Regions from separate parts of the Lactobacillus sp. ESL0791 genome, predicted to be linked through region 3. Evidence: predicted binding sites of a transcription regulator. Region 3 holds the regulator's gene; each other region holds the start of a gene.
What was found. Region 3 encodes LexA, which represses DNA repair genes until DNA is damaged. Its sites were predicted from a motif close to CNAACANNTGTTNG; they were not measured.
Positions count from the first base shown of each region.

Region 1 (10,333 bases), 570 kb from region 3:
ACGAAGACAACCAGTTTGATTACAAGGCAGACTACAACGCAATGGGCGTTTATGGTGACACCCCAGTAATCAATGCTACGGTTAAGCCTTATGTTGATGTTACCACGCAAAAAGTTCGGTTAATCTTCTTAGGCGGTTCCAACCGGCGTGAATGGAGATTGCACTTCAGCGATGACTTGGTAATGACCCAAATCGCCGGCGACGATTCATTCTTGGAACACCCAGTCAAGTTAACCAAGATTTTAATCGGACCAGGTGAGCGGCAACAAGTTGTCGTTGACTTTGGCAACTACAAAGAGGGCGACGTGGTTAACCTCTACACCGATGACTTTAAGCTGATTGAATTCAGAATTCATGCTTATGAAAAAGACGATAGTGTCATTCCAGACACTCTGTTTACCCCGTATGACCCAGTTGTAAATCCGAACAAGGAAATTCGCAAAGTCACGATGGATAACCACAATGAAATCAACGGCAGACAATTCTCAATGCAGAGAATTGACATGAAGCAGACACTGATGAGTGCTGAATACTGGGATGTAACCAACACCAACGATAAGAAAAACGGTATGCTCCATCCATTCCACGTCCATGGTGCCCACTTCTTAGTTGTATCACGTGACGGCAAAGAACCATATCCAAATGAAAGAAATGTCTACAAAGACACTGTTGAAGTTGCCCCACAAGAAACTGTTCGTGTGAAGGTTTACTTCCAAAACACGGGTGTCTTCATGTACCATTGCCACATTATCGAACATGAAGATGCCGGCATGATGGCCCAAATTCAAATCGTTGATCCTGCTGAACCAAACAAGAAATACCATTTGATGGACATGGAAACCTTGACTAAGGCCTTTGCTGAAGAAAAAGGCATCCCGATGGATGAGGTTTATTGCCCAGGCATGGATGTTGAAGGCATGGACGTTAAAGGTGAAGACCACACGATGGATGCTTTTTCAGGCGCAAGTCATCACTAATTTTTAAAAGCCACTAACATTTCTCTAAAATCACTCAACTTAGTTTGGGTGATTTTTCTATTGCCAATAACTGTTCTTATATGTTTAAATAAGCATATGAACAAGAAAAAAGACACAAATAAAAAAATAATTTATCTTATTGGTGGAGTAATCTTTTTGAGCCTAATATTCATTGGTTTAAATTCACGGCAAGTAAAAGATTGGCACGCCGAATTTCGGGTGACTGTCACGCAGCCAAAAATGAAATTAAATGTTCCCTTAGAAAAGCAATATCCAGAATTGCCTAATGGCTGCGAGGTGACTTCCCTGTCAATGCTGCTTGATTACTACCGGATGTCACCCGGAAAAATGACATTGGCACAAAAAATTGCCCATGTCTCTTCTTTTACTGACAATGGGCAATATCGCGGCAATCCTCATCAAGGATTTGTCGGTTATATGAGCCAGGCAAATGCTGGCTGGTGTGTCTACCACGAACCGCTTTTTGCCGTCGCACGAAATTACACGAACCGAATTCAAGATGCCAGTGGGACTGACTTCATCCGGCTGCTGTACCTGGTTTCCAAGGGACATCCGGTCATGATCATCACCAACACGACTTTTGCACCCGTGAACAACCTGCAGACCTGGAACACAGCTCAAGGTCCCGTTAAAGTCACACCCTCCTCGCACGCCTGTGTGCTCACCGGCTATAACCATCAAACCGGTACGGTCTATGTTAACGACCCCTTTGGTAAGAAAAATAAGCCACTATCGTGGCAAAAGCTGGAAGCTAGCTACAATCAGCGCGGCAAACAAGCACTGTATATTAAATAATCAGCAGTTTACAATTTTTGTAACTGCTGATTATTAATTTTTATAAATTTAAACTGTCCTTTTCACATCATAATTATCAGAACAATCCCGTTAACCACGGCTAAATACAGCGGCATCCACAGGGTCTGCGTGTACAAATAAGACCACGCAAACAAGGCACCAAAGACTGCATTAATCAGTAGCAAAGGAATTGAGGACTGCCAGTTAAGGACGCTGAACAGAATTCCCGACGTGATAATTCCCAGTAGAGCAACAAAAGCCGTGTTTTTTCTAAACGCGTAGTTAAAAAGAAAGCCGGTTGACAAAAAGATCTGTAACACAGGCAGAACAACTCCCAAGGCAACAAACAAAAACCAGTACAGGGATCTTGATTCGTGCTGCAAATATCCAATCTGAAAGTCATAAAAACCGAGTTTGCCGCAGGACTGCATAAAAGAAACACTAATTCTTAGTACCGTCACCACAAGAGTTAAGCCAATAATCAAGCCAAAATTTTTCAGCCAACTTATATTAGGATTTGTTTCAAAAAACCGCTGCTCTCGGTTAAAACGGTAAATATAGAACAGCAACACCATTACCGAAATTAATGTAAATAAAATTAAATCCCATATTCGCACTGGTGATTTCATGGTAACTAATTTCACTACACCGGCAGCCATCAAATAACCGATGACGTATGCAGCGTAGCGAATCAAGTTGCCTTCTCTTGATTCTGGCGTATTCACAATTTCACTCCTACATATAATGTACCCTACAAATCCTATATTATAGCAAAAAAGCCGGCTTTTATGAAACACCAATCGTATTATTTCGTTTTAATCTCAACATTATTAACATCAGTTAACGCAAAAATGTGCCCAGAAACAAACACCTGACCGTCTTGACAGCCCTCAACATACCCGACAACATCAGACTGCAGTTGATCATTGGCATCAACTTCTTTTAGTTGAACAGCAACAAGCAGGTGACTGGCAAAGGCTCTAGTTAAAATTGAGCTGATTTTCTCCTCAGACATTGCTGGCTTTTCTGTGTGTACAACTGCCCGTTGCTCCTTATCCTTGTTAATCCTCATCGTGTGATCGCTGAGAAAAAAACCCGCCCATTTTTTCATGCCCCGATCTTGATAGTTTTTAAAAAAATTTTGCACTACTTTGTCAAAATCATTCATAGGCATTGCCACCGCTATGCCCGCCAACCAAATTACTGCGCTTAATTGCCGTTGCTCCTTTTAACAGACTTGAAGCCTTTACCAAGTGAGTAAAGCCATATTTTTGTCGAATCTGGTCAATCGTCAGCGTCAGATTTTGACGTTTAATTTGCTGCTCCGGATCGGCAAAAAACGTCAGCTGCTGCTCCTTAGCCGAAACCAGGCTGCTATAATCGACACCCAGCGCCCGCACAGCTTCGCCATGCCAATTTTTGCGGAAAAGCGCCAATAATTCGGCAACTAATTCCTCATTATCAGCGGTCGGACAGATTTTACGGTGAACGCTAAAGCCTTGGCGCTGATAACTGCGATATTCAGAAAAACGGACATACAAGTTGACGCAGCCAGCCTGCAAGCGATGTGCCCTAATTCTGGCCGCAACTTGTTCGCCAATTTCCCGAATAACAATTTCAATCTCACGCTGGTTGAGATAATCCTTGGTAAGGATCTGCGAGTTGCCATAGCTTTTCATTTTGGGAAAAAATTTCTGACTAATAATACTGCGGTCAACTCCCCAGCTAAGGGCAAATAGCTGCTCGCCAATCACGCCGAATTCTTTTTTTAGCAATGAAGGATCGCTATGTGCCAGTTGATACATATTATTAATTCCTAGGTTATGCAAATGTTTTGCCGTCCGCCTACCGATGCTCCAAACGCTGTCAAGCTGTTCAATCCGCCAAAGAGTATCGGGAACATCAATGTAATGCCAATAGGCAATCATTGACCTGCGATGTTTAGCCGACAAATCCATCGCTAGTTTAGCTAAAAGCGGATTTTCGCCGATTCCGCAAGTTGTGTACAAACCAATTGTGTCATGAATGTCCTGCTGAATTTTGCGGGCAACCAGGTACGGATCATCGCCAAACAAATGCCAGGACTTGGTCATATCAATCATGCTCTCATCAATTGAATAGACGTGAATATCTTCATCTGCCGCATATTTACGAAAGATCTGCAGGACCTGCATGCTGCGCTTAATATAAAGATTCATATGCGGCTCAACCAGTAATAGATCCGGCGCCTTCTCTTTTGACGGCAAATCACGTGCCCGCATCACATTTGTTAAGCCATATTTTTTCTTTGCCAAAGGTGAAGCCGCCATAATCAGCCCCGAACCCCAGGATGAGTGCGGCTGCCGCGAGACAACTGCCAAAATTACCTTCATCGGATTTAGTCCCAACCTGATTGCCTCACAGCTAGCAAAAAAAGACTTGTTATCAATCATAAAAATCAAGCGATGTGGTTCATAGCGGTAATCATACATAATCCCTGTTCCTCTTTTTTGCAAACGTTTGTTCGTTAATTGATATTATACAAACATTCGTTCGAATAAGCAAGAACAAAAAAGCAATCTTTTCCAGTCCACATGACTAAAAAGATTGCTATTGCCACAAATATTATATTCAGTATACAGCTGGCATTGAGCCAATACTTGAATTAACTATTAATTTCGCGTTTGCGAGATCTTGTTGTGCCCTGTTTAACAACCAAGTTGCTTGCTTAACTTCAACAATACTTGCAGTTTGAGAACTGTTAATTACTTTAGCATAATTTAGATATTGATCTGAAACTTGAAAGCTAGAAATTACGCAAAAAGAGCGTGATTTCTAGCTTTTTTAGTACAAAAATAAAAACGCAAGACCTCCCTGCGTTATACTTTAAGTGTCAAAATCAAAGTTAAAGGAGATCTCACGCTATGAAAAGTATATCGCAAATCAATCAAGAAAAGGATACTTGTTCTTTAATTTCTGCTTTTGCTAAACTAATTGGTCTAGCTGATCTGAGCAAGAAAGTTAACTTTAAACGTCATTCCTTAGTTAGCCTGCTCATGGTGATTAATTGGATGATCCAATCACGCTTTGCCAGAAAGTCTCTGTATCGTTTCGATCAACCTGCAGAATTTACTTCTAAAACTGGCAGAAATGTTCTCAATGATGGTCGCATCAACTGGCAAAAACTGCTTTGCTTAGCTGCTGTCAATTTGATTACTGCGCTCAAACCCGCAATTGATAAGCGTAGAAGATTAGCCTTGATCGTTGATGATACTTTGATGTCACGTTCCTATTCTAAGAAAACGGAATTGCTTGCTAGAGTTTATGATCATAATGAGCATGAATATGTTAATGGTTACCGTGGCCTAACTGTTGGCTGGAGTGATGGCAATACTTTTTTGCCAGTAAATTTTGCTTTAATGTCAACTAAGAACAAACAAAACATGATTGGCAGTAAAGCCATTACTACTGATAAACGTTCCATTGCAGGCAGAAGAAGAAATCAAGCTCAAAGACAGATGAATGATGTTACAGTTGAATTAATCAAACAAGCTTTAAACGAAGGCATTCCAGCGGACTATGTGCTGTTTGACAGTTGGTTTGCATCACCCAAAATGTTCTGGCGGTTAAAACAACTAGGATTAAACAGCGTATCTATGCTTAAATTAAGCAAAAAAGTATACTATCGATATCGTGGCCGGCTCTATGATGTAAAAAGTCTGTACGAAAGATTGACGGCATCAAAGATAAAGTTGAAAGACGATTACCTTTATAGCTGCGTGGTAGAAGCTGAATATCAAGGACATAGCTTTCCGCTCAGATTAGTATACGTTACTAAGCGCGGTAACAAGAGAAAATACTTGGTTTTGGCTACTACAAGATACCAGTTGCAGCCAAAAGAGATTATTCAGCTTTATGGCCGTAGATGGCAGATAGAGACTTTCTTTAAAGCAACCAAGCAGTATCTGGCTTTAGATAAATCACAGATCCAAAACTATGACGGACAAAGTGGCTATTTTGCCATCACTGCCTTAACTTATGAGCTGCTAGCTTGGCAGGAAAGACAAGCAGTTGATGAGCGAACAATTGGAGATTTGTTTTACTTAATGAATGACGCGTTGCCAGATTTAGCTTTCGAAAAAGCATTGGTCTACCTGTTATCGGCATTGAAAGAAGTCAAGGAGCAAATTACAGAAGAGGTAGACCAAATAATAAGCAAATTTATTAAGCTATTACCTAGCTTCATTCAAAAATATTTGGCGTGAACCAAATAAAACACAAGTGGGCATTAAAAAAGTCAGAGCCCACAAGGAATCTGACTAGTTTTATTGCTTTCAAGTTTCAGATATTGATCATATAATTCGCTGAAGAATTCATAGTTATTATAATTGTCAGATGATTTAACAGTGGCTTCTTGAATAATTGATTTTTGTAAGTCCTGTTTATCAGGTTCAGTGGCTACTTTTGCGTCTTCTCTTGCCTCTTCAGCTGTATTAATTGGAGTAAGCCGTGGGCCTGAAACATATCTAGTATCCTCAGCCTTGACATAGAAAAGATTATTGTCAGTAGCATTACCCACATTTATTGTGTCATAGTTTGTAGTATCTCCTAAACGATAAAATAATTCAGCTTTATTATTCTGTCGTACCCAAATATAAAGCAATTCTATTGCTTGTTTGGCATTAACTAAATCTTTACCGATTGTAACAACTTCACTATTACTACTTGGGTTAAGAATACTTTGGAGATTATAAGCAACAGTTGGCTTAATAAATTCGATATAAGTATCCTTTGTTTGGGTTGCCAATCTTTGTCGTAGCCGGGTTTTAACTGAAAAAGCGCCAATATAGGCATCGTTAGTATTGGCTATATGATAATAATTTTCTCTACTATTACCATCTATATCTGAAAAAACATAATCGATCTTTACTTTTTTACCATTTTGGATGGTAACTTTACTAGATCCGGTTCCGGTAGTATATGGTTTTGAATAATCCTTATCGTAAACTGTAACGGTAGCAGTTGCTACATAGAGCGGCTGACCATTAATTTCACTGACATTAGCAGCGTTAATGTAGCCGCCATGACCAATGCTGTAATAATATTTACCTTTGACTTTTATATAAGGCAACCATGATTGATTGTAATTGTCGTCATTCAAAAGATAGTATTGCTTACTATCATGATCAATTGATTCAACTGTACCTGCATACTGCACATTAGTACCTTTACGTAAATGTGTTTTATATCGGCTGCCACGATATTTTTTAAGCCTTTTTCCATTTTTATTGTAAACATAAGCACCATGAGCTAACTGCATCGTATTAGTACTTGAAGTAGCAGCCAATGCAGAAGTAGCAGAATGTTCAATTGCTGGTACACTAACACCTAAGGCTAATACAGCAGCAATTGTAGTAATTATTAGTTTCTTGTTTAGTTTCATAAAGTTCACCTCAAAGTTATAACATCATTATAATACACCTGCATAGAGAGCGCTTAATCAGTTAATAATATTTTACTTTTTAACATATCCAATATAATTAATAATTAAAAGCGGAAAGTAAAAAAGTGCAGCAGATTATCTCTTATTTGGAAATCTGCTGCAACTGTTTCTCTTTATTATTCTATCCTAAAACTATATTTACCTAAAAATGGGGCAACTGACCTAATTTTGATTAAACTTTAGCTGACAGGCATGGTATCGTCAACGCCTTCATTACCAGATTTTGTAATGTTTAATAATGCTTGCTGTTGTGTAGTTAAATACCAAGCAGCTTCTTTAACCTCAGTAATGCTTGCTGAAGTTGAAGAATTGACGGTTTTAGCCTGTTTTAAAGCTTCATCATAACAAGCTTTATAAGTATTTACGTAAAGTTCATTTTTATAGTTAGCATTAGCTGTAATTGTTTTTTCTTGATCAATTAACTTTTGCAAATCTTGCTTGTCAGTTAATGTAGCAATTTTAGCGTCTATTTTAGCTTCTTCAGGAGTATTAGCTGGTGTCAATTGCGGACCTGATAAGTATACGGCATCAGCTGCTTTAATATAAAACAGTTGATTTTGGATTGCATTGTCGTAATTAATGGATTCTTCAGGAGAGTAATAATTTAAGCGATAAAATAATTCGGCTTTATTGTCTTTAGGTACCCAAACATAAATTTCTCTAATTATTGGAAGAGCTTCATTTTTTGTAAGCATAACGTTTTTATTAGTAATTTCAGGATTAATAATTGATGAAATTTTGTAAGCATTACTATTTTGCTTTAAGCCGACATAAGTATACATAGTGTAAGTAGCTAATTTTTGACGAGGTTGAGTTTTAACAAATTTAGTAATAACAAAGGCATCAATTGTACCAGTTATTCGATAAGCTGTTGACCTTGAATTTCCGGTAGGAATTGTACTAATACAATCAACTGTGATTTTTTGACCCGTTTTAATGAGAGTACGATCAGAGCCTGAGCCAACGTATAGTCCTTTTTTAGGGAAGTCATCGTATTTATTTTTGTCGTGAATTGTAACGGTAGCAGTTGCCACGTAGAGCGGCTGACCATTAATTTTACTGACATTAGCAGCGTTAATGTAGCCGCCATGACCAATGCTGTAATAATATTTACCCTTGACTTTTCTATAAGGCAGCCATGACTGATTATAATTATCGTCATTCAAAAGATAGTATTGCTTACTATCACGCTTAATTGATTCAACTGCACCTGCATATTGCACATTAGCACCTTTACACAAATGGGTTTTGTATCGGCTGCCACGATATTTTTTAAGCCTTTTTCCATTTTTATTGTAAACATAAGCACCATGAGCTAACTGCATCGTATTAGTGCTTGAAGTAGCAGCTAATGCAGAAGTTGTAGAATGTTCAATTGTTGGTACACTAACACCTAAAGCTAATATAGCAGCAGTTGTAGTAATTATTAGTTTTTTGTTTAATTTCATAAAGTTCACCTCAAAGTTATAATATCATTATAATACACCTGCATAGAGAGCGCTTAATTAGTTAATAACATTTTACTTTTTAACATATCCAATATAATTAATAATTAAAAGTGGAAAGTAAAAAAGTGCAGCAGATTATCTCTTATTTGGAAATCTGCTGCAACTGTTTTTCTTTATTATTCTATCCTAAAACTATATTTACCTAAAAATGGGGCAAATAACCTAATTTTGATTAAACTTTAGCTGACAGGCATGGTATCATCAGCGTTTTCATTATTAGATTTTGTAACGTTTAATAATGTTTGCTGTTGTGTAGTTAAATACCAAGCAGCTTCTTTTACCTCAGCAATACTTGCTGAAGTTGAAGAATTGATGGCTTTAGCCTGTTTTAAAGCTTCATCATAATAAGCTTTATAAGTATTTTCATAGTAGAAATTGTTGTAGTTAGCACTAGTCTTAACTGTTTCTTCTTCATTAATTAATTTTTGTAAATCTTGCTTGTCAGCTGCTGTTGCAATTTTAGCGTCTATTTGAGCTTCTTCAGGAGTATTAGCTGGTGTCAATTGCGGACCTGATAAGTAAACGGCATCAGCTGCTTTAACATAAAACAGTTGATTTTGGATTGCATTTTCGTAATTAATGGATTCTTCAGGAGAGTAATATTTTAAGCGATAAAATAATTCGGCTTTATTGTCTTTAGGTACCCAAACATAAATTTCTCTAATTATTGGAAGAGCTTCATTTTTTGTAAGTGTAACGTTTTTATTAGTAATTTCAGGATTAATAATTGATGAAATTTTGTAAGCATTACTATTTTGCTTTAAGCCGACATAAGTATACGTAGTGTAAGTAGCTAATTTTTGACGAGGCTGAGTTTTAACAAATTTAGTAATAACATAGGCATCGATTGTACCAGTTATTCGATAAGCTGTTGAATCTGAATTTCCGGTAGGAATTGTACTAATACGATCAACTGTGATTTTTTTACCCGGTTTAATGAGAGTACGCTCAGAGCCTGAGCCAACGTATAGTCCTTTTTTAGGGAAGTCATCGTATTTGTCGTAAATTGTAACGGTAGCAGTTGCTACATAGAGCGGCTGACCATTAATCTCATTAACATTAGCAGCATTAATGTAACCACCATGACCAATACTGTAATAATACTTGCCTTTGACTTCTCTATAAGGCAACCATGATTGATTGTAATTATCGTTATCTAGAAGGTAGTATTGCTTGCTATCACGATCGATTGGTTCAACTGTACCTGCATATTGCACATTAGCACCTTTACGCAAATGGGTTTTATATCGGCTGCCACGATATTTTTTAAGTCTTTTCCCATTTTTATTGTAAACATAAGCACCATGAGCTAACCGCATCGTATTAGTACTTGAAGTAGCAGCCAATGCAGAAGTAGCAGAATGTTCAATTACTGGTACACTAACACCTAAAGCTAATACAGCAGCAATTGTAGTAATTATTAGTTTCTTATTTAATTTCATAAAGTTCACCTCAAAATTTATAATAGTATTATAATTAACTATAGCAGGTTATCTTAAAAATTAAAGTTAAATATTTTTATATCAAGATTTGCTGGTTTTTAAAAATTT
Region 1 covers NZ_JAQTHU010000001.1:1,920,156-1,930,488, forward strand. The annotation lists gene PT285_RS09320 (multicopper oxidase family protein) at 1-977, shown strand, start outside; gene PT285_RS09325 (C39 family peptidase) at 1,074-1,793, shown strand; gene PT285_RS09330 (CPBP family intramembrane glutamic endopeptidase) at 1,856-2,518, opposite strand; gene PT285_RS09335 (hypothetical protein) at 2,599-2,961, opposite strand; gene PT285_RS09340 (Y-family DNA polymerase) at 2,954-4,264, opposite strand; gene PT285_RS09345 (transposase) at 4,697-6,037, shown strand; gene PT285_RS09350 (SLAP domain-containing protein) at 6,070-7,215, opposite strand; gene PT285_RS09355 (SLAP domain-containing protein) at 7,455-8,723, opposite strand; gene PT285_RS09360 (SLAP domain-containing protein) at 8,963-10,225, opposite strand.
Region 1: PT285_RS09340 (Y-family DNA polymerase) is a predicted target of LexA. The motif match lies at 4,315-4,328, and genes of this name have one in related genera.

Region 2 (10,333 bases), 570 kb from region 3:
TTTTAGTAAGGATGATTGGATGAAAGAAGCAAAAAATCATAAAAAACAAACTGTTTTTAAGCAGTGGTTTTTAAATAACCGCTTTAGTGTCGTCCTGTTAAACATTCTATTGTTCTTTCTGATTATCTGGGTATTTAACAAAATATCGTTTGTTTTGAATCCGGCCCGCTTATTTTTTAGTGCAATACTGCCGCCGCTGCTCCTTGCCACGATTCAGTTTTACATTATGAATCCGTTGGTTGATTTCCTTGAGCGGAAATTTAAGGTGCCGCGAATCGCTACCATCGTTCTGCTGTTTGTTCTGGTGGCAGTGGCTTTAGTTTGGGTAATTAACCGTCTGCTGCCAATTGTCCAAGTACAGATCAATTCACTGATTAGGAATTGGCCGCATATTTGGAATGATGCGGTAAATATTACCCAGAATGCTCTGCGCGATCCGGCGCTGCATAGTGTCAAAAATAATATCAATGATATGATCAACAACGCCCAGAAAACATTGTTTAGAACGGGACGTAATGCAGTTGAGGCCACTTTGAGCAATATTTCCTCGGCGATCAGCATTGTGACGGTGATTGTGATGACCCTGCTGACGGCACCGTTTATTCTCTTCTTCATGTTGAAGGATGCCCACCGCCTGCGGCCCTACATGACGCAGTTTGCTCCTAAAAGATGGCAGAAAAGCTACAGTAAATTATTGTATGATATCAACTATGCTTTGTCTTCATACATCCGCGGGCAGATTACGGTCGCCTTTTGGGTTGGAATCATGTTCGCCATTGGCTATTCTATTATTGGCCTGCCTTATGCAATTGCCTTGGCGGTTTTAAGCGGAGTAATGAATCTAATCCCCTATTTTGGGACCTTTATTTCCTTTATTCCTGCCTTAGTGATTGCCATCATGGGTTCTGTCCCGATGATTATTAAGGTGCTGGTTGTTTTTGCAATTGAGCAGACGATTGAATCGCGCTTCATCAGTCCGTTAGTAATGGGTAATAAAATGGCAATGCATCCGGTGACAACGATTCTGTTGTTAATTGGCGCCAGCGCTGTTTGGGGCCTGTGGGGCGTTATTTTTGGAATTCCGATTTATGCAATTTTAAAGATTATTATTACGCGGATTTACAACTATTACCGCAATGTCTCACAGGTTTTTGCCGAGGAGGAAGCAGGTAATGAAGTGGTGCGTGAAGAAGTGCTGGAAGATAAAAAAGTAATTAAGAAGGAAACAAAATAATGTGGTTGGCAAAGACTGCATTATTTTTAGGTTAGGAAGATATCTATGACAAATCATGTTGTGCTGTACGAGCCATTGATGCCGGCCAATACGGGGAATATTGCCCGTACCTGTGCCGGGACGAATACGGTTCTCGATCTAATTGAGCCGCTGGGCTTTCAAATTGATAATAAAAAAATGAAGCGGGCCGGGTTGGATTATTGGGACAAGGTTGAAGTGCACCGGCATGACGATCTGGCTGCCTTTCTGAAATCATTAGGTAAAAATGATGAGTTATATTTAATTTCAAAATTTTCCTCGAAGAATTATTCAGATGTTGATTATACGGCTCCTGATAAGAATTATTACTTTGTGTTCGGAAAGGAAACCACGGGCTTGCCGGAAACCTTTATGCGCGAATACTATGATCGCAACCTGCGGATTCCGATGTCGGATAATATCCGCTGCTATAACTTGGCTAACTCGGTGGCAATGGTTCTGCTTGAGGCACTGCGTCAGCAAGGCTTTCCCAACATGGAAACGAGCCACCATTACAGCAATGACAAGTTAAAAGACAATTACAACCGTCCCGAAAGGTACGAAAGAATTTTAGGAGAAAAAAGATAATGGATTTTGAAAAAGAAACACCAGTGATGGTCCAGGCGTTTCATTACGATATGAACGAAGAAAGCGAAGTAAAGGATAAAGTTAATTTTGGCCTGAAAAAAGTCACCAGGCAAAATGATGACGGCACAGTTGACGAAGGTGAAGATGGCAATTATTTTGAAATAACGGTTATTTTTGATGTGGCGCCCGCACCAGGAGATTTCTCTGTCAGCGGTGTGATCACCCAAATTGTGCAGCTGAAAGATTATTTTGGCGACGGCAGCGATTTGGATAAGACGGACTACAAATTGCTGAGCCGGCCACTTGTGGAGTATATTGAAACGCTGACTTATGAGGTTACCCAAGTGGCGCTTGATAAGCCGGTCAACTTAAACTTCACGGCTAACTTTTAGTTCTTACCGGGTGAGAAGATGCCTAAGAAAAGAAAGAAAAAGACAGGCAAAAAGGTTCGCAAGCAGAAGGAGACAATTGTTTGGGCAATAGTCGGCCTTGTAGAAATATTAATTGCGGTTTTAGCATTTATTAAAATTGGTATTTTAGGCAGGCAGGTTGCCAATTGTCTGCGGCTATTTTTTGGTGATTCGTACTTGCTGGTTGGCGGCTTGCTGGCCTTGTTTGGCGTGGTGATGTTTATTTACAACCAGCCGGCTCATTTGGGTTTTAAACGCAGTTTAGGGCTAATTGCTGCCTTATTTGGACTGCTGCTGATTCAAAGTGGACAGTATTTTGCGCGCGAACTAGTGAACAGTGCCTTTATGAATTCCTTTTGGCATGAGATGACAGCTGAATTTACCCGGGCAAGCGTAACCGTTTCCGTTGGGGGCGGATTGTTTGGTGCGGCCGGCTACCAGTTGTTTTATTCGCTGCTGGGACAGTTAGGAATTAGAATTGTTGCCATTCTGCTTATTCCCATCGGTTTGTTGATGTTTTTTAACGTTAAGTTTCGAACGATAGTTAATGGATTACAGGCTTTTGGTCAGAAATTTATCAGCAAAAATAAGGAAGCCGGGGTTAAGTTAAAGGGCAAATATAGCGATTTAAAAGAAAAAAGACTGCAGGCGAAAAATGAGGAGAAGGGAAATGAAAAAGTGGCAGTTTTTCCTGATGTAGCCGACTTTTCTGCGGAGAATAAAGGTGCAGCCGAGACAGAGCAAGCAGCGCAAGCACCAAGTGAACAAGAAGAGCTTGATCCGGAACCACAGATTCAGATTGCGGCGCAAAGCCAAAACGAAACTGGGACGGAGACAAAGCTGCCAAAGGCCCATGCAGAGGCTGCCGAGGACGAAAAGCTGTTGCAAGAGTTGGCAAATGTCAGTCACGGTGAGCTGCAAATTAACAGCAAGGTTAATCCGTCTTATCAAAAACCGCCGCTGACACTGCTTGATGCGGTTAAAAACGTTGACCAGGCGTCTGATAAGGCTTCTATTAGGAAAAATACGCAGACATTGCAGTCAACTTTTAAGAGTTTTGGCGTAAAGGTTTTGATTAAGCGGGCAATTTTGGGACCAACGATCACGCGGTATGAGGTGCAGCCCGCTGTGGGGGTTAAAGTCAGCCGCATTGTCAATTTGGCAGATGACCTGGCTCTAGCTTTGGCTGCCAAGGATATCAGGATTGAGGCGCCGATTCCAGGCAAGCCCTTTATTGGCATAGAGGTGCCTAATAAGACGACCTCAATTGTTTCCTTTCGGGATGTGATTGAACACCAGGACACGGCCGCAAAGAAGATACCGATGGAGGTTCCTCTGGGTAAAGAAGTCAGCGGCAAAATTGTTTCCGCTAATTTGGTTAAAATGCCCCATTTGCTGATTGCCGGATCAACCGGCTCGGGCAAGTCGGTGGCGATCAACACAATTTTAACGAGTGTCCTAATGAAAGCCCGGCCGGAAGAAGTTAAGCTAGTTTTGATTGACCCGAAAATGGTTGAACTTTCGGTTTATAATGGCATTCCGCATTTGCTGATCCCGGTGGTGACTGATGCCAAACTAGCTGCTAATGCCTTACAAAAAGTTGTCAAGGAAATGGAACGCCGCTATAAATTATTTGCTGCCGGCGGTGTCCGCAACATGACGGAATATAATTCCAAGGTTAGAGAAAATAATGCGGATAAAACTAAGCCTGTTATGCAGCCGCTGCCGTATATCCTAGTGGTAGTTGATGAACTTAGTGATTTAATGATGGTCGGCGGTCATGATGTTGAAGGCGCCATTGTCCGTTTGGGCCAGATGGCGCGAGCTGCCGGAATTCACATGATTTTGGCAACCCAACGGCCGAGTGTAGATGTGATTACCGGCTTGATTAAGGCCAATATTCCGTCGCGAATTTCCTTTGCCGTTTCCAGCGGGATTGATTCGCGGACAATTTTGGACCAAACTGGGGCAGAGAAGTTGCTGGGCCGCGGTGACATGCTGTATTTGCCGATTGGTGCTTCAAAGCCTGAGCGAATTCAGGGCGCATATATTTCCTCAGATGAGGTGGAACGGGTGATTGCTTGGGTTAAAAAGCAGCAAAAACCTGAATATGACCAAGAGATGATTCCTAAAAAAGGCGAAGAAACAAATCAAACCGCTGCTGCTGATGATCAAGATGAGTTTTATCAGGAGGCCGTTGCCTTAGTCAGAAAGCAGCAAACGGCAAGCGTGTCGTTATTGCAGCGCCGCTTCCGTATCGGCTATAATCGTGCGGCAAGAATTGTTGACCAGATGGAAGCTAAAGGGGTTGTTGGTCCATCGGAAGGTGCAAAACCCCGGCAGGTCTTATTGCCTCCAGAAAAAGACAGTGGCAAACAATAAAGTTTTAAGAAATTTATAGATAGCATAATTTGCACTTAATTTAAGTGTAATTAATGGTAAAATGATTTTATAAAGGCTTAAGACTAGAGGAATGTGGTTGATGAAAAGAGCAATCGTTTTTGGTGCAACTGGCGGGATCGGCAGGGCAATTTGTTCTGACCTAGCAGCAGATGGCTGGTCGCTTTACCTTCATTGCAATCAAAAGTGGGATGAAGCAGTAAAAATGGGTCGCGAGTTGATGTGCAGCTACCCTCAGCAGGATTTTATCCCGGTTAAACTGGATTTTGCAGTTAGCGATACGGACTTACTGGCTTTTACTAAAAATTTATTAACTATCAATGCAGCTGTTTTTGCTCAGGGAATTACGGATTATAATTTTATTGCCGACCAAAAGATGGCAGTGATTGAACAGATTATTCAGACTAATCTGCTTGTTCCAATTAAGCTGACGCATTTGCTGGAATCGGTCTTGGTTAAAAATGATTTTAGCCGCATTGTTTATCTGGGATCCGTGTATGGCGGTGAAGGCAGTGCCCTTGAGGCAGTTTACAGTGCCAGCAAAGCTGGCTTAACGAGGTTTAGCCAGGCATATGCGCGTGAGGTAGCGTCAACCAATCTGACGGTAAATGTTGTTGCGCCGGGGGCAGTCAAGACACCGATGAACGAGATCTTTTCCAGTGAAACAATGCAAGAAGTAAAAGAAGAAATTCCTGCGGGTCGCTTAGCTGAGACAACAGATATTTCTTTTTGGGTCAAGACCATTCTTTCCCCAAGCAGCGGTTATCTTACAGGACAAACAATTTATGTTAGCGGCGGCTGGCTTTTATAGTAAATATAAGTGATAAAATGTTATACTCTATATAATAATAAAAATATGAAGAGGTAGTTATGGCAGATATCGGAGATAAATTACGCAGTGCTCGAGAGGCAAAGGGACTCTCGCTTGCGGACATTGAAAAGGCAACAAAAATTCAAAGCAGATACCTAAGTGCGATTGAACAGGACGATTTTGATAAGCTTCCCGGCGACTTTTATGTACGTGCATTTATCAGGCAGTACGCCCAGATCGTGGGTCTTGATGGCAAAGAGCTGCTCAGTGAATATCGTGAGGATGTCCCTAAAGCAGAACCAGACGAGTATGTCGAAGAGTCAATCGACAATAAGAGTAAAGAGGTGCAGAAGAAGGCCAGTCCTAAGCGCCGCTTGTGGAAAAATTATCTTCCGCGGATTGTTATTGGACTGGCGGTGATTGTCGTTGTCCTAGTTGGTTATGCTTTGTATGCTCATAGCATGGCTAACCAGCAAAGTCATAAGCCTGAAAATAATGATGTGACAGTTGCTTCACAGAATAAGACTCCGAAAAAGAAGGAAAAAAAGGAAAAAAAGAAGGTTATCAAGAAAAATCCGGTTAAGATTCACCGCTTGGCCAGCAATCAGTTTCGGGTAACCGGTTTGAAGAATAACCGGCGCTTAGTTGTTCGTGCGGGTCAGCAGGCAGTAACGGTAACAGTTGCAGTCAATGGGATTACACGCTGGAGTCAAACACTAGCTGCGGCTCAAAAGCACACAATGGATCTTCCGGCCGACGCCCAAAATTTTGTTGTTACCTTTAGTAACGCTTTAGGCACTGCAATTACAGTTGGCGGCCGCAAAGTGCCGTACGATAATCTTAATAGCTCTTTGTCTCTAACATTTTTACTCGGAAATGCGCAGCATCAACAAGCGACACAAAATAATCACACTAACACCCAGACCAACCAAAATAATACAAATACGACAAATAGCAATACTGGAACTACTAATTCGCAAAACAAACAGAATAATAGCAGTAGTCAAACGCAGCACAGCAATAATTCGCAGCATAGCCAGTCAACGCAGAATAATAGTCAGCACAACCAAAACAATTCACATTCCGACAATTCTAGCAATTCTTCCACTGATAACAATAACGGTCAAAGTGGGCAAGACAGTCACGATGATGGAAAAAGTGATAATGACAGCAATGGGCAATAGATAGGAGAAATAGTTAAGAATGAATTTACCTAATAAATTAACGGTTTTTAGAATATTTTTGATACCAGTGTTTGCGCTGATTGTGATTTTTGGGGGTAATGCCCATGTACAGGTAGCTGGAACGACAGTTTACTGGAAATTGGTAGTTGCAGCGGTTGTGTTTGCTGGAGCTTCGGCCACCGATTGGTTTGATGGGCATATCGCGCGTTCACGCAACATGGTAACAAACTTTGGTAAATTTGCCGACCCGCTAGCCGATAAGATGCTAACGATGACCGCCTTTATTTTCCTGATTTCGTTGAATTTAGCTCCTGCTTGGATAGTGGCAATCATTGTCTGCCGTGAGCTTGCCGTAACGGGCTTGCGCCTGATTTTAGCCGAAAATAAGGGTCAGGTGATGGCTGCTAAAATGCCAGGGAAGATAAAAACGACCTGTCAGATGTTGTCGATTATCTTTTTGCTAATTGGTGATTTTTACCATATTGGTACCATTTTGCTTTATCTGGCATTAATCTTTACCATTTACTCCGGCTATGATTATTTCCATCAATCATGGGGTGTTTTCAAGGGTTCGATGTAAGAAAGTACTAAGCAGTTAGTGCTTTTTTTATTCAAAAATTTATTTTTAGCAATTACTAGCAAAAAATAATGGATGTTTTTGCGTACATAGTAAAGAACAGTAAGATCTGTAAACATCTGTTCGCTTTAATCTTGCAATCCTGCCGTTAAGCAAAGTATAATTATAAAATGTAAGTTACTAGGAGGTAAAACGCTTGGTCAAAGAAGAAAAAGACGAAAAAAAAGAGGCTTTAGCGAAAGCACTTAAAAAAATAGAAAAGAATTTTGGCAAAGGTGCGGTTATGCGCATGGGCGATAAGGCCGATACCAAAATTTCGACGGTGCCAACAGGCTCACTTGCACTTGATGCAGCGCTTGGTGTTGGCGGATATCCGCGCGGGCGTATCATTGAAATTTATGGTCCAGAGTCTTCTGGTAAAACAACGGTTGCTTTGCACGCGGTTGCAGAAGTACAGAAGCGGGGCGGCACAGCAGCCTACATTGATGCAGAAAATGCCATGGATCCGGCTTATGCCGAGGCTTTAGGTGTTGATGTAGATGCATTGATTTTGTCGCAGCCGAATACTGGTGAGGAGGGCCTGCAGATTGCTGACACGCTGATTGCCAGCGGTGCAATTGATATCTTGGTTGTCGACTCTGTTGCCGCTCTGGTTCCCCAAGCGGAAATTGACGGTGAAATGGGTGACGCACACGTTGGTCTGCAGGCGCGATTGATGAGCCAGGCTTTGCGTAAACTGTCGGGAAATATATCTAAAACTAAGACAATTGCCATTTTTATCAACCAAATCCGGGAAAAAGTTGGCGTAATGTTTGGCAATCCGGAAACGACCCCGGGCGGACGTGCATTAAAATTTTATGCAACAATCCGTTTAGAAATTAGGCGTGCCGAAAAGATTAAACAGGGGACCGATTTTATCGGTAACCGGGTCAAGATCAAAGTTGTAAAAAACAAGGTGGCACCGCCGTTTAAGGTAGCCGAGGTCGACATGATGTATGGCAAGGGCATCTCTCAAAGTGGGGAGTTGCTTGATATGGCTGTCGATAAGGATATTGTTGCCAAGGCCGGGTCGTGGTATTCTTATGATGGCGAACGCATCGGTCAGGGACGTGAAAATGCCAAGCAGTACATTGAGGAACACCAAGATATTTATCAGGATATTCAGGAAAAAGTGCGGTCATCGTTTGGGATTGATGAAAAGTCAGTTGCTGATCGCGAAGATCCAGAAAAAGTTAAAGAAAAAAATGAAGGTGAACCAGCTTCTGATAAAAAAGAAGCTGACAGCAAAAGTAAAAAAGATTGAGGAAATTGATCTGGACCTTGGAATTTGATTTCAAGGTTTTTTTTGTCTTAATTGACATGAGCAGTCAGGTTCTTTATCATAATAGTGTGTTAATAATTTGAAAAAAGGCGATAGAATCATGATAAATGAAGTTTTGATTCCCGTCGCAACTGCTATTATTTTAATTTTACTAAGTTTTTGCTTGGGTTATGGCACCCGAAAAAACATCTGGGAAAAGCAAGTGCATAATGCAAAAAATAATGCTGACCAGATTTTAACTGATGCTAGAGTACACGTAGCTGCCGCCAAAGCCGAAGTCAAGGCACAAAAGCAAGCGGCCGCAGCTCTAAAGCAAAGCGCACAAAATACTAAGAAAGAAAAAATTCTCGAAGCTCAAGAAAAAATTCAGGATTACCGGCAAAAAGTTGAGGATGAGCTGAGTGTTAAACGCGATAATATTTCTCGTGACAACAATCGTCTTCAGCAGCGTGAGGATAATCTTGACCATAAAAATTCATTATTGGATGAACGTGAGAATGAACTTTCGCAAAAAGAAAAACAATTGAAACAGCAGCAGGCTGATTTAACGAAAAAAGCAACCGTTGCTGACGAATTGGTTAAGGAAAGACAGCAGAAGCTTTATGAAGTTGCTAATTTAAATCAAGAACAGGCAAAGAAGCTGGTTTTAAGTCAATTATCTGACGAATTGGTTAATGAGCGTGCGGAAATGATTAAAAGCAGCAATGAAGAGGTCAAAGCCAAGGCTGATCATTACGCTCATAAAGTAATAATTGATGCTATTCAGAGCAGTTCTGCAGATACGGTGGCTGAGTCCACGGTATCGGTAGTTGATCTGCCAAACGAAGAAATGAAGGGGCGGATTATTGGCCGTGAAGGACGCAATATTCGTTCATTTGAAGCTTTGACTGGGGTTGATTTGATTATTGATGATACTCCCAAAGTGGTTACATTAAGCGGCTTTGATGCAATTAGACGTGAAATCGCCAAACGGGCAATGGAGCGCTTGATTAAGGATGGCCGGATACACCCGGCCCGCATTGAAGAAATGGTCGATAAGGCCAGAAAAGAAGTTAATGATGACATTTATGAGGCTGGTGAGAGTGCCTTAATGGAATTGGGAATTCATAAGATGAATCCTGAGCTAGTTAAGATACTCGGCCGGCTCAAGTATCGGACTTCTTATGGGCAAAATGTTTTAGCACATTCAATTGAAGTGGCCAAACTGGCAGGTACAATGGCTGCTGAGCTTGGCTTAAATGAAAAATTAGCAGTTCGCGCGGGATTATTACACGATATTGGTAAAGCAGTTGATCATGATATTGAAGGCTCACACGTTGAAATCGGTGTGGAATTAACACGAAAATATCATGAATCAGATGTAATTGTAAATGCAATTGCAGCGCATCATGGCGATGTGCCGAAATTATCGTTTATTGCTGAACTTGTTGTTGCAGCAGATACGATTTCCTCGGCACGTCCGGGTGCAAGAAGTGAAAGCCTAGAAAATTATATTAGGCGGTTAACTGAATTGGAACAGATTGCCAAGCGCTATAAGGGCGTTAAGCAAGCATACGCAATTCAGGCAGGACGTGAAGTTCGGGTAATGGTTGAACCAGATGAAATTTCGGACAACCGAATTACTGTTTTAGCACGTGATATTCGAAATCAGGTTGAAAAGGAGCTTGATTACCCGGGAAATATTAAGATTACTGTTATTCGGGAAAAACGTGTTGTTACAATTGCAAAATAATAAAAAAGTTGGATTTTGAAAAATTCAGCTTTTTTATTTTGCTAAAATTTTTGGCGTG
Region 2 covers NZ_JAQTHU010000001.1:782,540-792,872, forward strand. The annotation lists gene PT285_RS03925 (AI-2E family transporter) at 20-1,234, shown strand; gene PT285_RS03930 (tRNA (cytidine(34)-2'-O)-methyltransferase) at 1,280-1,840, shown strand; gene PT285_RS03935 (DUF1149 family protein) at 1,840-2,232, shown strand; gene PT285_RS03940 (DNA translocase FtsK) at 2,251-4,632, shown strand; gene ymfI (elongation factor P 5-aminopentanone reductase) at 4,733-5,461, shown strand; gene PT285_RS03950 (RodZ family helix-turn-helix domain-containing protein) at 5,521-6,645, shown strand; gene pgsA (CDP-diacylglycerol--glycerol-3-phosphate 3-phosphatidyltransferase) at 6,665-7,225, shown strand; gene recA (recombinase RecA) at 7,419-8,525, shown strand; gene rny (ribonuclease Y) at 8,644-10,275, shown strand.
Region 2: recA (recombinase RecA) is a predicted target of LexA. The motif match lies at 7,335-7,348, and genes of this name have one in related genera.

Region 3 (10,333 bases):
CGCTCAACAATCCGGCCATCTTTTAGTACCAAAATCAAATCCGCATTCATTACGGACGTCAATCGGTGCGTAGCAATCAGTGTTGTTTTACCTTGACGCTCTGCACGCAGCGATTTCAAAATTGCCATTTCGGTCCTGGCATCAACCGCAGATAGGGCATCATCCAAAATTAAAATTTGACTTTGCTTTAACAGCGCACGGGCTATCGACATCCGCTGTTTTTGTCCCCCAGACAGCGACACCCCATTTTCGCCAACCAAAGTCCGGTAGCCAGCCGGCATCTGTAAAATATCATTGTGAAGGTCGCTCTTTTTAGCAGCAGAAATAATTTGCGTTTCCGCGGCATCCGCCTTAGAAAAGGCAATATTTTTCTGAATTGATGTCGAAAATAAATAATTATCCTGCGGCACGTAAGAAATCTGCTGCAATAAAACATTCAGCGGAATTTCACGAATATCATGACCATTCAAGGTGATCTGACCATCATACTGGTCAAATTCCCGCAGCAGCAGCTGAATAATTGTGGTTTTACCGGACCCAACTTTTCCTACCAGGCCGAGGGTTTGCCCGCTTTTCAAAGTAAAGGAAATATCCTTTAAAACGATAATGTCCTGTTCATCGGGATAGGCAAACGACTTAACCTGATAATCCAAGTCCCCGCGAATATCATCAGCGGTCAAGCTTTCATCAGCATGACTGTCAGTGATTTGCGGTTTTTCATCCAGCAGTTTTTCCACCCGGTCATAGCTGGCACTGCCCCGTTCAAGAATGTTAAACAGATAACCAATAGCAAACATCGGCCAAACCATGTTGCCGATATAGGCAATAAACGAAACAAGCTGCCCAATTGTTAACACATGACTGGTTACCAATATGCCGCCATAAATAATTGTTATTGTATATGTCAGACCAATAATAATGGTACCTAAGGGATCAAAAAGTGCATCCCACACGAATACTCTTTTGTTGATTTTAATTGTGTCGTCAACCATTTGGTCAAAGGCGGCAGTATCTTCTTTACCCTGGCCAAAAGTCTTAATTACCTTAATTCCTGAAACCGATTCTTGCGTCTTATTGTTCAGCCGTGAAAAGGCTGCCTGCGACTTATCAAACGAATCATGCAGGTGTGTGCCTAACTTCCAGGCTCCCCACGCCAAAAACGGCAGCGGCAAAAGTGCAACCAAGGTCAGGCGCCAATTGACGAAAGCAATCATTGCCACCATTGTTGATACGCCCATTGCAAGCGAATCAACTAGGGTCAAAACCCCCTCTCCAGCAACTTGTTGAATGGCCGAAACGTCGTTAGTTGCGTGTGCCATCAAATCTCCAGTCCGGTGCCGCTGGTAAAAGGTGCGGTCCATCACCATAAAATGACTAAACAATTTCGAACGCAGCTGCCGCTCTAATTCTGCGGCGCCGCCCCATATTTGCTTACGCCAAAAAAAGCGCAATACATATAACAAAACTGCGGCCGCTAAAATCGCCAAGATTAACGCACCGTACTCAGCCCACGATATGTGTCCCGTGTTCAATTGGTCAGCCATTAAGCCAAGAACCCGCGGCGGAACTAAATTCGCAAGCGAAGTCAGTGCTAAGAGAGCTATCCCTGTAATGTAGCGTTTTTTCTCTTTCTTAAAAAACCAACTTAATTTACCAAAAATGCCCATCATTCACCTCTACTTTTCAAAAATAAAAAAGACAAAGAATAATCTTTTGTCTTTTACACTAATCAATTAAAGAAAAAATTATTTCTGATGTTTCATCATGTTCATGACCTGATTAACCTTCTTAGCCGAAGGCTTCTGACCCATTTGTGACATCATTGCAACAATCATATCTTCATTGATTGGGGGATTATCCTTAAAATACTTCTTCATATAAGCTCTTGCGCCATAAAATCCACCAACTAGTCCCACTAACAATGCGACAATAATTAATGTAATTGCTAAACCCAAATTCATAAAAACAAACTCCTCCATAAATCAATAAGTATATATTACCTAAAATTAATTTTATTTTAAAGGCCTAAATCAATCTTTTCGTAAACCTTTTCTTCTCTGCGCCTTTTTAGCCTTTTCGGAGGTGATTTCCTTACCATCTTTTCCGATGATTACCATATCTTCGACGTCTTGCTTAAAGCCAGCCCGGAAATTTTGAATAAACTTTTTCTGTAATTCTTTGCGCTCAGCGGCTTCATCTTCAGTTAAGCCCTCTTTTTCTTTCTTATGGTAAAGTTCATTAATCCGCGCAATCATCTTTTTTTCTTCAGCACTATCCATCGCAATTTCCTTTCGTTTTTACCATAGTCTACCTTATTTGCAAAAATAAAAAAAGTCTGGGCAATTAGAACATTTGTTTGCCAAAGAGCAATATTTTTGTTAAACTAAAGTTAATTAATTTACAGTGAACAGCAACGGAGCAAAATAATGGCGACTAATCATGACTCAAAACAACTAGAAATCTTACAATACATTTACGAAACGGTTGCAGACCGCGGGTTCCCGCCCACAGTCCGGGAGATTTGTGCGGCCGTTAACCTTTCATCAACGTCAACTGTCCACGGGCATTTGGCACGGCTTGAACGTAAGGGGTTAATTCTAAAAGACGCAACTAAACCACGAGCTCTCGAAATCACGGAGGAAGGCAAGAATGCTTTGGGAATAAAACCAAAGGAAATCCCCATCGTCGGTGTAGTCACCGCAGGAGAACCGATTCTTGCAGTTGAAGATATCGAAGATTATTTCCCGCTTCCACCAGATTTAGCTAACGATGCGGGAGATTTGTTTATGCTGAAAATTCATGGAGAAAGCATGGTCAACGCCGGCATTTTAAACGGTGATAACGTGATTGTCAGGAAGCAATCTGCTGCAAGTAACGGAGAAATTGTGGTTGCAATGACAGATGAAAACGAAGCAACGGTTAAACGGTTCTATAAGGAAAAAGGCCACTTCCGGTTGCAGCCGGAAAATGATACGATGGCACCAATTATTTTGACCAGTGTCCACATTCTAGGCAAGGTCGTCGGTTTATACCGCAACAATATCAATTAAGAAAAAGACTAGAGCGCTGCTCTAGTTTTTATTTTGCTTCAAATATGGCTTAATTGCCAACCAATCCTGCTTAACATCATCAGTTATCTTGCGATTATAAAAAATTGCTGCCGGATGATATTCAAGGATGACAGTATATTTTTCTTTTGACCAAACATAGCCGTTTTCTTCTTTATTCAGTTGAAGAATTGGCGTATTTTCGAAAACTTTACCGTGTTCTTTAGAAATAATATGGCCCGGTCCAAGCAACCTTTCTATAGAAGTCCCGCCAAGAGTCACAATCACTTTCGGTTTAACATAATTAATTTCATAATCAACAAACGGTGCGTGTGCCAGAATTTCTTTTTTGGTCGGTTTACGGTTAGGATATTTCACCACTTCTTTATTTTCTTTTTTACTAAAGACATTTTTAACGGAATATGGCCTGCTCCTGACAACACTTGTAATATAGATATCTTCACGACTTAAGCCAATTGAAGCCAGTGACTTCATCAGTTCTTTGCCGGAAGCACCGTGAAAGGGAATGTGGGAGACAATCTCATCCCTTCCTGGTGCTTCGCCAATGATCATCAGTTGGGGATGCTTGGGTCCTTCACCTTCGTTTAGTCCCTCCAGTTTAAAACCTGCTGAACGCTGCTTTACTTTTGCGATTAATTCTCGCGGATATTTCATTTTAATTTACACTTATTCGTTTCTGTAATATTTTTCCACACGTAACCAGAAAGATGATTTCACAAAATTTAATCACAAATTTATAATTAATCGCTGTAACATCAGTGTTTTATATTCAGGCTTGTGAATTTTGTTAAGTTTCACGTTGGTTACACAACTAGTTTTTTCACAAAGTAATCTATATTTGATCCATTATAGCTGCTGCAAGCGCAAGTGCCTGTCCATGTGCATCCCGACCCCAGCCACGATCTTCGTGGCCAGAGGTCGTACTTAACGAATCTGCTGTAAACAAAATCTGCGCAAAGTCGGCATGACGAAACTGAGCACACGCCGCAAGCGCCGCACATTCCATTTCAACACAGGAGGCACCCAGCTTTTTGAACTGGGCAACTTTTTTAGCAGTTTCGCGGAAAAAACCATCTGTTGACCACGTCATTACTTCTTTGACTTTTAATTTGTTCTCAACCATCAATTTTTCAACACTTGTTAAATAATCCGACTGTAAATCAATAATATTGGCTGGCGCTGCATAATGAAATGATGTACCTTCATCCCTGATTGCCTTTGTCGGTACCAAAAAATAATTTTCGGGGATTTTGCTTAATACACCTGCCGAACCGACTGCCAAAATTTGTTGAACACCATAAGAAATAGTCCAATCAAGTAACTGTACTGCGGAGGACGCACCCATTAAAGCTTGACAAAAAGTGATTTTCTCATGTGCAAGCTCAACTTCATAAATTTCTGTTTCACCCATAAAGCATTTGAATATACCGACAACTTGATGCGGATACTGCCTTAAAAAATTTTGAATCGCATCAGTCGTAATAAAGGCAAACAATAGTTTTTTAGGAAAATGGTAATGCAATTTGGCACTTTTATGTCCCGGGTCAAGGACAGCATGCTGATTTGCGTCAAAATCCAATAAAAACGGTTTCTCCATTAAAATTTCCTCAATCCTTATTTTATCAACTTTAACAATCAGATTTTATCTAAAATTGCTGCAGCTAACTCCAGTGCCTGTTCGTGCGCACCCATCCCCCAGCCGCGATCTTCATGCTGTTCGATGTCGCTTAACGAATCAGCTGTAAACAAAATTTGCGCAAACTCTACTTGCCGAAATTGTGTACAAGCTGCCATCGCCGCGCACTCCATTTCAACGCAAGAGGCACCCAGTTTCCGAAACTTTTTAACTTTATTAGCAGTTTCCCGAAAAAAGCCGTCCGTTGTCCAGGTCATGATTTCCTTGACTTTAAAACCCGTTTCAGCCATCAAATGTTCAACTTTCGTTAAAAAATTCGACCTTAAATCAATAAAATCAGCTGGTAAAGCGTAATGAAACGATGTTCCTTCATCCCTGATAGCTTTGGTGGGAACCAGAAAGTAATTTTCGGGAATTGCGGTTATCGCACCTGCCGAGCCAATTGCCAGAATCTGCTTGACACCATAGGAAATCAGCCAGTCTAACAACTGTGTTGCTGCGGCTGCCCCGATTTTTGCTTGACAAAAAGCAATCTTTTCTTGTCCCAATTGAACTTCATAAACCTTGGTTTTACCTTCAAAGCATTCAAAGACCCCAATTTCACAGTAGGGATACTTTTTCAAAAAGGCAGCTATTGCTTCGGGCGTAATAAAGGCAAACAGCAGTTTATCTGGAAAATGATAGTGTAATTCTTCATGGTCCGGCTCAAGCACGGCATTCGGGCTTGCATCAAAATCTAACAAAAATGGCTTATCCATGATCATTCCCCCAAAACATTATTGCTTAATATTTTATCATATTAAACTAGACGATTTAGAGAAAATTTCCAGAAGTAAGCAGCAATGATACAGAAACTATCACATGTTTTTTATGCTTAAATTAATTTTTGTGCAAAAAAAGAGCCGCTGCTCTTGAGCAACAACTCTTAATTAAGTAATTAACGGCGCTTCTCAGCAATTCTTGCTGACTTGCCATGACGATCACGCAAGTAGTAAAGCTTAGCACGACGTACACGACCGTGACGCAATACTTCAACCTTAGCAACCCGAGGATCGTTAACTGGAAAAGTACGTTCAACACCGACACCAGAAGCAATCTTACGAACTGTGTAAGCTGCACCAATACCAGCACCCTTACGCTTAATTACAATTCCCTCGAACATCTGAATACGTTCGTGGGTACCTTCAACAACGCGAACGTGAACACGAACAGTGTCACCTGCACGAAAGTCAGGAATATCGTCACGCAACTGTTCTTTAGTTAATTCTTGAATTAATGGATCCATTTTTTTCTCCCTTTTCGATGTTCTTACACAAACCTTGTCAGCGGAACACCTCTATTACTTTTGTAGTCAAATACTACAATTTATTATTTTAGCAAATAACATCTAGTAGAGCAAGTTTAGTTCTCTTCTTCCTTAATTTCAGCAAGCATTTTTTGTTCCTCAGCGTTCAATTCATAATTTTCCAGCATATCTGGTCGCTGTAAATAGGTTGCACGCAAAGCTTCCTTGTGCCGCCAGTCAGCAATTTTTTGGTGGTTGCCGGAAATCAGCACCGGGGGCACCTTTTCTCCATTAAAATCTTCCGGTCTCGTATATTGTGGATATTCAAGCAATCCATGCGAAAAGCTTTCTTCAACCGGCGAAGCAGCATTGCCCAAGATTCCCGGAAGCAAACGCACCGTCGCATCGATCATGCTCATCGTCGGCAGCTCGCCGCCAGTCAGAACATAATCACCGATTGAGACAACTTCGTCGGCCAAATCGTAAACCCGCTGGTCAAAACCCTCATAATGGCCGCAGATAAAGGTTAGTTCTTCTTCTGTTGACCACTTTTGGGCAAGATTTTGGTTAAATTTATGACCCTGCGGAGCCGTAATAATTACCCGGCCCTTGCTTGGAAGCGAGTCTAGTGCTTTTTTAATCGGCAGAATCTGCAGCACCATTCCGGCACCGCCGCCATACGGTGTATCATCAACATGGTGGTGAACATCACTGGTAAAATCCCGAAAATTCACAAGATTGAGCTGCCATTTGTTATCTTCAAGCCCGCGTCCTAGCATTGAGGTCTGCAGAGGCGTGAACATCTCGGGAAAAAGGGTTAACACATTAATTTTCATCGCGCAGGCCCTCCATCAGCGTTACATAAATTCGTTTATTGGCAACATCAATCTTCTTAACAACGTCAGTAATATACGGAATTAAATATTCATGCCCAGACTTTTCAGTTATCTGCCAGACATCATTCGGTCCCAGCGACTGAATATCGGTAACTTTTCCTAGCTCCTCATTGGTTGCAAAATCCAACACAGTAGAATCTAAAATATCGCGATAATAATATGTCCCAGCCGGCAATTCTTGCTGGTCAATTTCGGCAACCACCAAAGTTTTGCCCCGAAGCTTTTCAGCTTCTTCAATGCTTGTCACTTCTTCAAATTGCACCAGCCAAAATTGTTTAAACGGACGGCTACTGGTAACGGATAATTCGCATTCATGATCATCTTTTAATGCCAACTTAGTTCCTGAAGCAAAGCGCTCATCAGGAAAATCGGTAATGATCTTTACTTTAACCTCACCAGTTAAACCGTGGGTTGTCAAAATTTGCGCAACGTCATAAAATTGCATTTTTTCTCCTTGAAAAATCTGTGTAATAAAAAAGTTTGAAGCTACTTACTTCAAACTCTTAAAGTTACACGCAAATTACTTGCTGTACTTTTCGTCATGCAACTTCTTCATTAAGCCGGCACCTGAAAGAAGTGATCTTACAGTGTCTGAAGGTTGTGCACCCTTCTTAAGCCATTCATAAATCTTGTCTTCGTCAAGCTTTAACTCTTTTGGCTCAGCAACTGGATTGTAGTAACCAACTTCTTCAATAAAACGGCCATCACGTGGCATTCTTGAATCAGCAACAACGATCCGATAAAAAGGTCTTCTCTTGGCACCCATACGACGCATACGAATTTTTACTGACATAAATAATTCCTCCTAATATTTAACGGTATTAACTATAGCACTCTTCGATAGAGCTGTAAAGTGTTTTTACTTAACAGTTAATTAACCACGATAATGCTTGATCTTCATTCGTTTCTTCTTATTCTTCTTAAATTTTTTGCCCATGCGACGCATTGCCATCTTGGCCATCGGTGAATCCATTCCCGGGAGATTGCTCAGTCCCTTCATGTTGCCCTTAGTGACCTTATTCATCATGTCACGCGCCTGCTTAAACTGCTTAATCATGCGGTTGACTTCAACGACCGGGCGGCCGGCACCGGCAGCAATCCGCCTTCTGCGGCTCGGATTAAGCAGCTCTGGATCTTCACGCTCCTTTTCGGTCATTGAAGACACAATTGCCTTAATGTGTAAAATTTCTTTTTTATCAATATTAATATTCTTAAGCTGCGGGTTGTTGGCCATGCCCGGGATCATTTTCATTACCTGGTCAAGCGGCCCCATTTTCTCAACTTGCTCCAGCTGGTCCACAAAGTCATTGAAATCAAAGGTATTTTCCTTCATCTTTTCAGCAACCTTGGCAGCCTTTTCGGCATCATAGTCAGACTGAGCCTTTTCAATCAAAGTGAGCATATCGCCCATACCCAAGATTCTCGAAGCCATCCGATCTGGATGAAAGTCTTCCAGATCAGTTAGCTTTTCACCTTGGCCAGTATAAATAATTGGCTTACCGGTTACAGCTCTGATTGATAGAGCCGCACCACCACGCGTATCACCATCCAGTTTGGTCAAAATAACTCCGGTAATATCGAGTCGCTCGTCAAAGCCCTTGGCAACATCCGTTGCAGCCTGCCCGGTCATTGCATCGACAACCAGCAAAATATTGTCGGGGTTAGCAACCACTTTTACCCGTTCCAATTCCTGCATCAACGGTTCATCGATTTCTAACCGTCCTGCCGTATCGATGATGACATAGTCATTCTTATTCTGCTTTGCCTGCGTCAAACCGTCCTTGACAATCTTGGCTACGTCTTTTTCACCGGTTTCACTAAAAACAGGCACCTTGAGCTGATCACCAATTTGCTTCAACTGGTCAACAGCTGCCGGCCGGTAAATATCTCCGGCAATTAACAGTGGTCGCGCCTTTTCGGTTTCCTGTAAATGATATGCAAGTTTGCCAACCGTTGTAGTTTTACCGGTACCCTGAAGCCCAACCATCATAATGATTGTTGGGATATGCTTTGACTTAATTAAACTAGCAGCCGTTTCCCCCATCATCTTGGTTAATTCATCATTGACGATTTTAATAACCTGCTGACCAGGATTCAGGCTTTCCTGAACTTCTTTTCCAAGTGCTTCCTGCTTAATCGTTTTGATAAAATCCTTGACGACCTTAAAGTTAACATCGGCTTCAAGCAGCGCCAAGCGGATTTCCCGGCTCGCATTATTAATATCTTCTTCAGAAATCTTCCCCTTACCGGTTAAATTTCTAAGTGCCTTTTGAATTCGTTCGCTTAAATTTTCAAAAGCCATTGGGCTTATTCTCCCTTCAACTTCTCTAATAATTCATTTATCTTTACCAAAGCAGGCTCTGTAGCCCCCTGCTTAAGCTTACCGGCAACATGCTCTAGGCTCATTTCCAGTTCGTTATAATCCCTCTGCATGTGGAGTCTAGCTTCATATTTTTTCAAGAGCTTGCTGGAACGCCGCAAGTTATCATAAACTGCCTGCCGTGAAACGCCATGATTAAGAGCAATTTCCCCTAATGAAAGGTCATTATAATAATAATCTTCAAAATAAGACCTCTGGCCCTTGGTTAGCAGCGACCCATAATAGGCATACAGGTCGCCAAGTTGTTCATTCTTAATGAGTTCATCCATTAGCTTGTCACCCAGAACAAGTATAGCAAAAAAATTTACTACTGGCGATTGCATTCGCTCCCGAAGCAAAGTAAAAACAGCCAACTTTTCTTTATTAAAAGGGTTAGCTGTTTTCTATTAAAGATTAGTATCCATGTTAAAGGTCATCTTGGACATGTTAATTGCTTCGATCATCATCTCTGGCAATCATTGTTGAGCCATCAATTGACGCCTTTTTCCCTACCAAAACAGTAGTACAGGCACGATCTTTTTGCATAGTTTCTCCTTTGCATTCTTTTATTAGTATTAGGCCAAATCATGGAAAAGGCCAACTGCATAATCAGCGGCATCAAAATCTGCTAGGTCTTCGGCTTTTTCACCCAAGCCCACCAGTTTAACAGGTAACTTCATTTCATTGCGAATTGCCAAAACAACCCCGCCTTTAGAAGAACCGTCTAATTTTGTTAAAACCAAGCCGGTTAACTTGGTCGTTTTATCAAAATCCTTTGCCTGCATGAGGGCATTTTGACCGGTTGATCCATCCAGCACGAGCAAGGTCTCGGTGGGTTCATCCGGGGCTAATTTTTGAATTGTGCGGTCAATCTTTTCTAGTTCGTTCATCAAGTTCTTCTTATTTTGCAGCCGGCCAGCAGTATCAACCAAGAGATAGTCTACTTGTTCATCCAGTGCCTTTTGGGTGGCATCGTAAACAACAGAGGCAGGATCGGCCCGGTCCTTTCCCGTAACAACAGGCACCCCAACGCGTTTACCCCACTCTTCAAGCTGTTCAACCGCGCCGGCCCTGAAAGTATCTGCGGCG
Region 3 covers NZ_JAQTHU010000001.1:1,353,585-1,363,917, forward strand. The annotation lists gene PT285_RS06720 (ABC transporter ATP-binding protein) at 1-1,667, opposite strand, end outside; gene PT285_RS06725 (YneF family protein) at 1,746-1,961, opposite strand; gene PT285_RS06730 (DUF896 domain-containing protein) at 2,031-2,279, opposite strand; gene lexA (transcriptional repressor LexA) at 2,427-3,050, shown strand; gene PT285_RS06740 (uracil-DNA glycosylase) at 3,072-3,722, opposite strand; gene PT285_RS06745 (nucleoside phosphorylase) at 3,901-4,665, opposite strand; gene PT285_RS06750 (nucleoside phosphorylase) at 4,704-5,462, opposite strand; gene rplS (50S ribosomal protein L19) at 5,642-5,989, opposite strand; gene trmD (tRNA (guanosine(37)-N1)-methyltransferase TrmD) at 6,106-6,825, opposite strand; gene rimM (ribosome maturation factor RimM) at 6,815-7,330, opposite strand; gene rpsP (30S ribosomal protein S16) at 7,406-7,678, opposite strand; gene ffh (signal recognition particle protein) at 7,760-9,187, opposite strand; gene ylxM (YlxM family DNA-binding protein) at 9,193-9,534, opposite strand; partial or broken gene PT285_RS06785 (C69 family dipeptidase) at 9,704-9,790, opposite strand; gene ftsY (signal recognition particle-docking protein FtsY) at 9,820-10,333, opposite strand, start outside.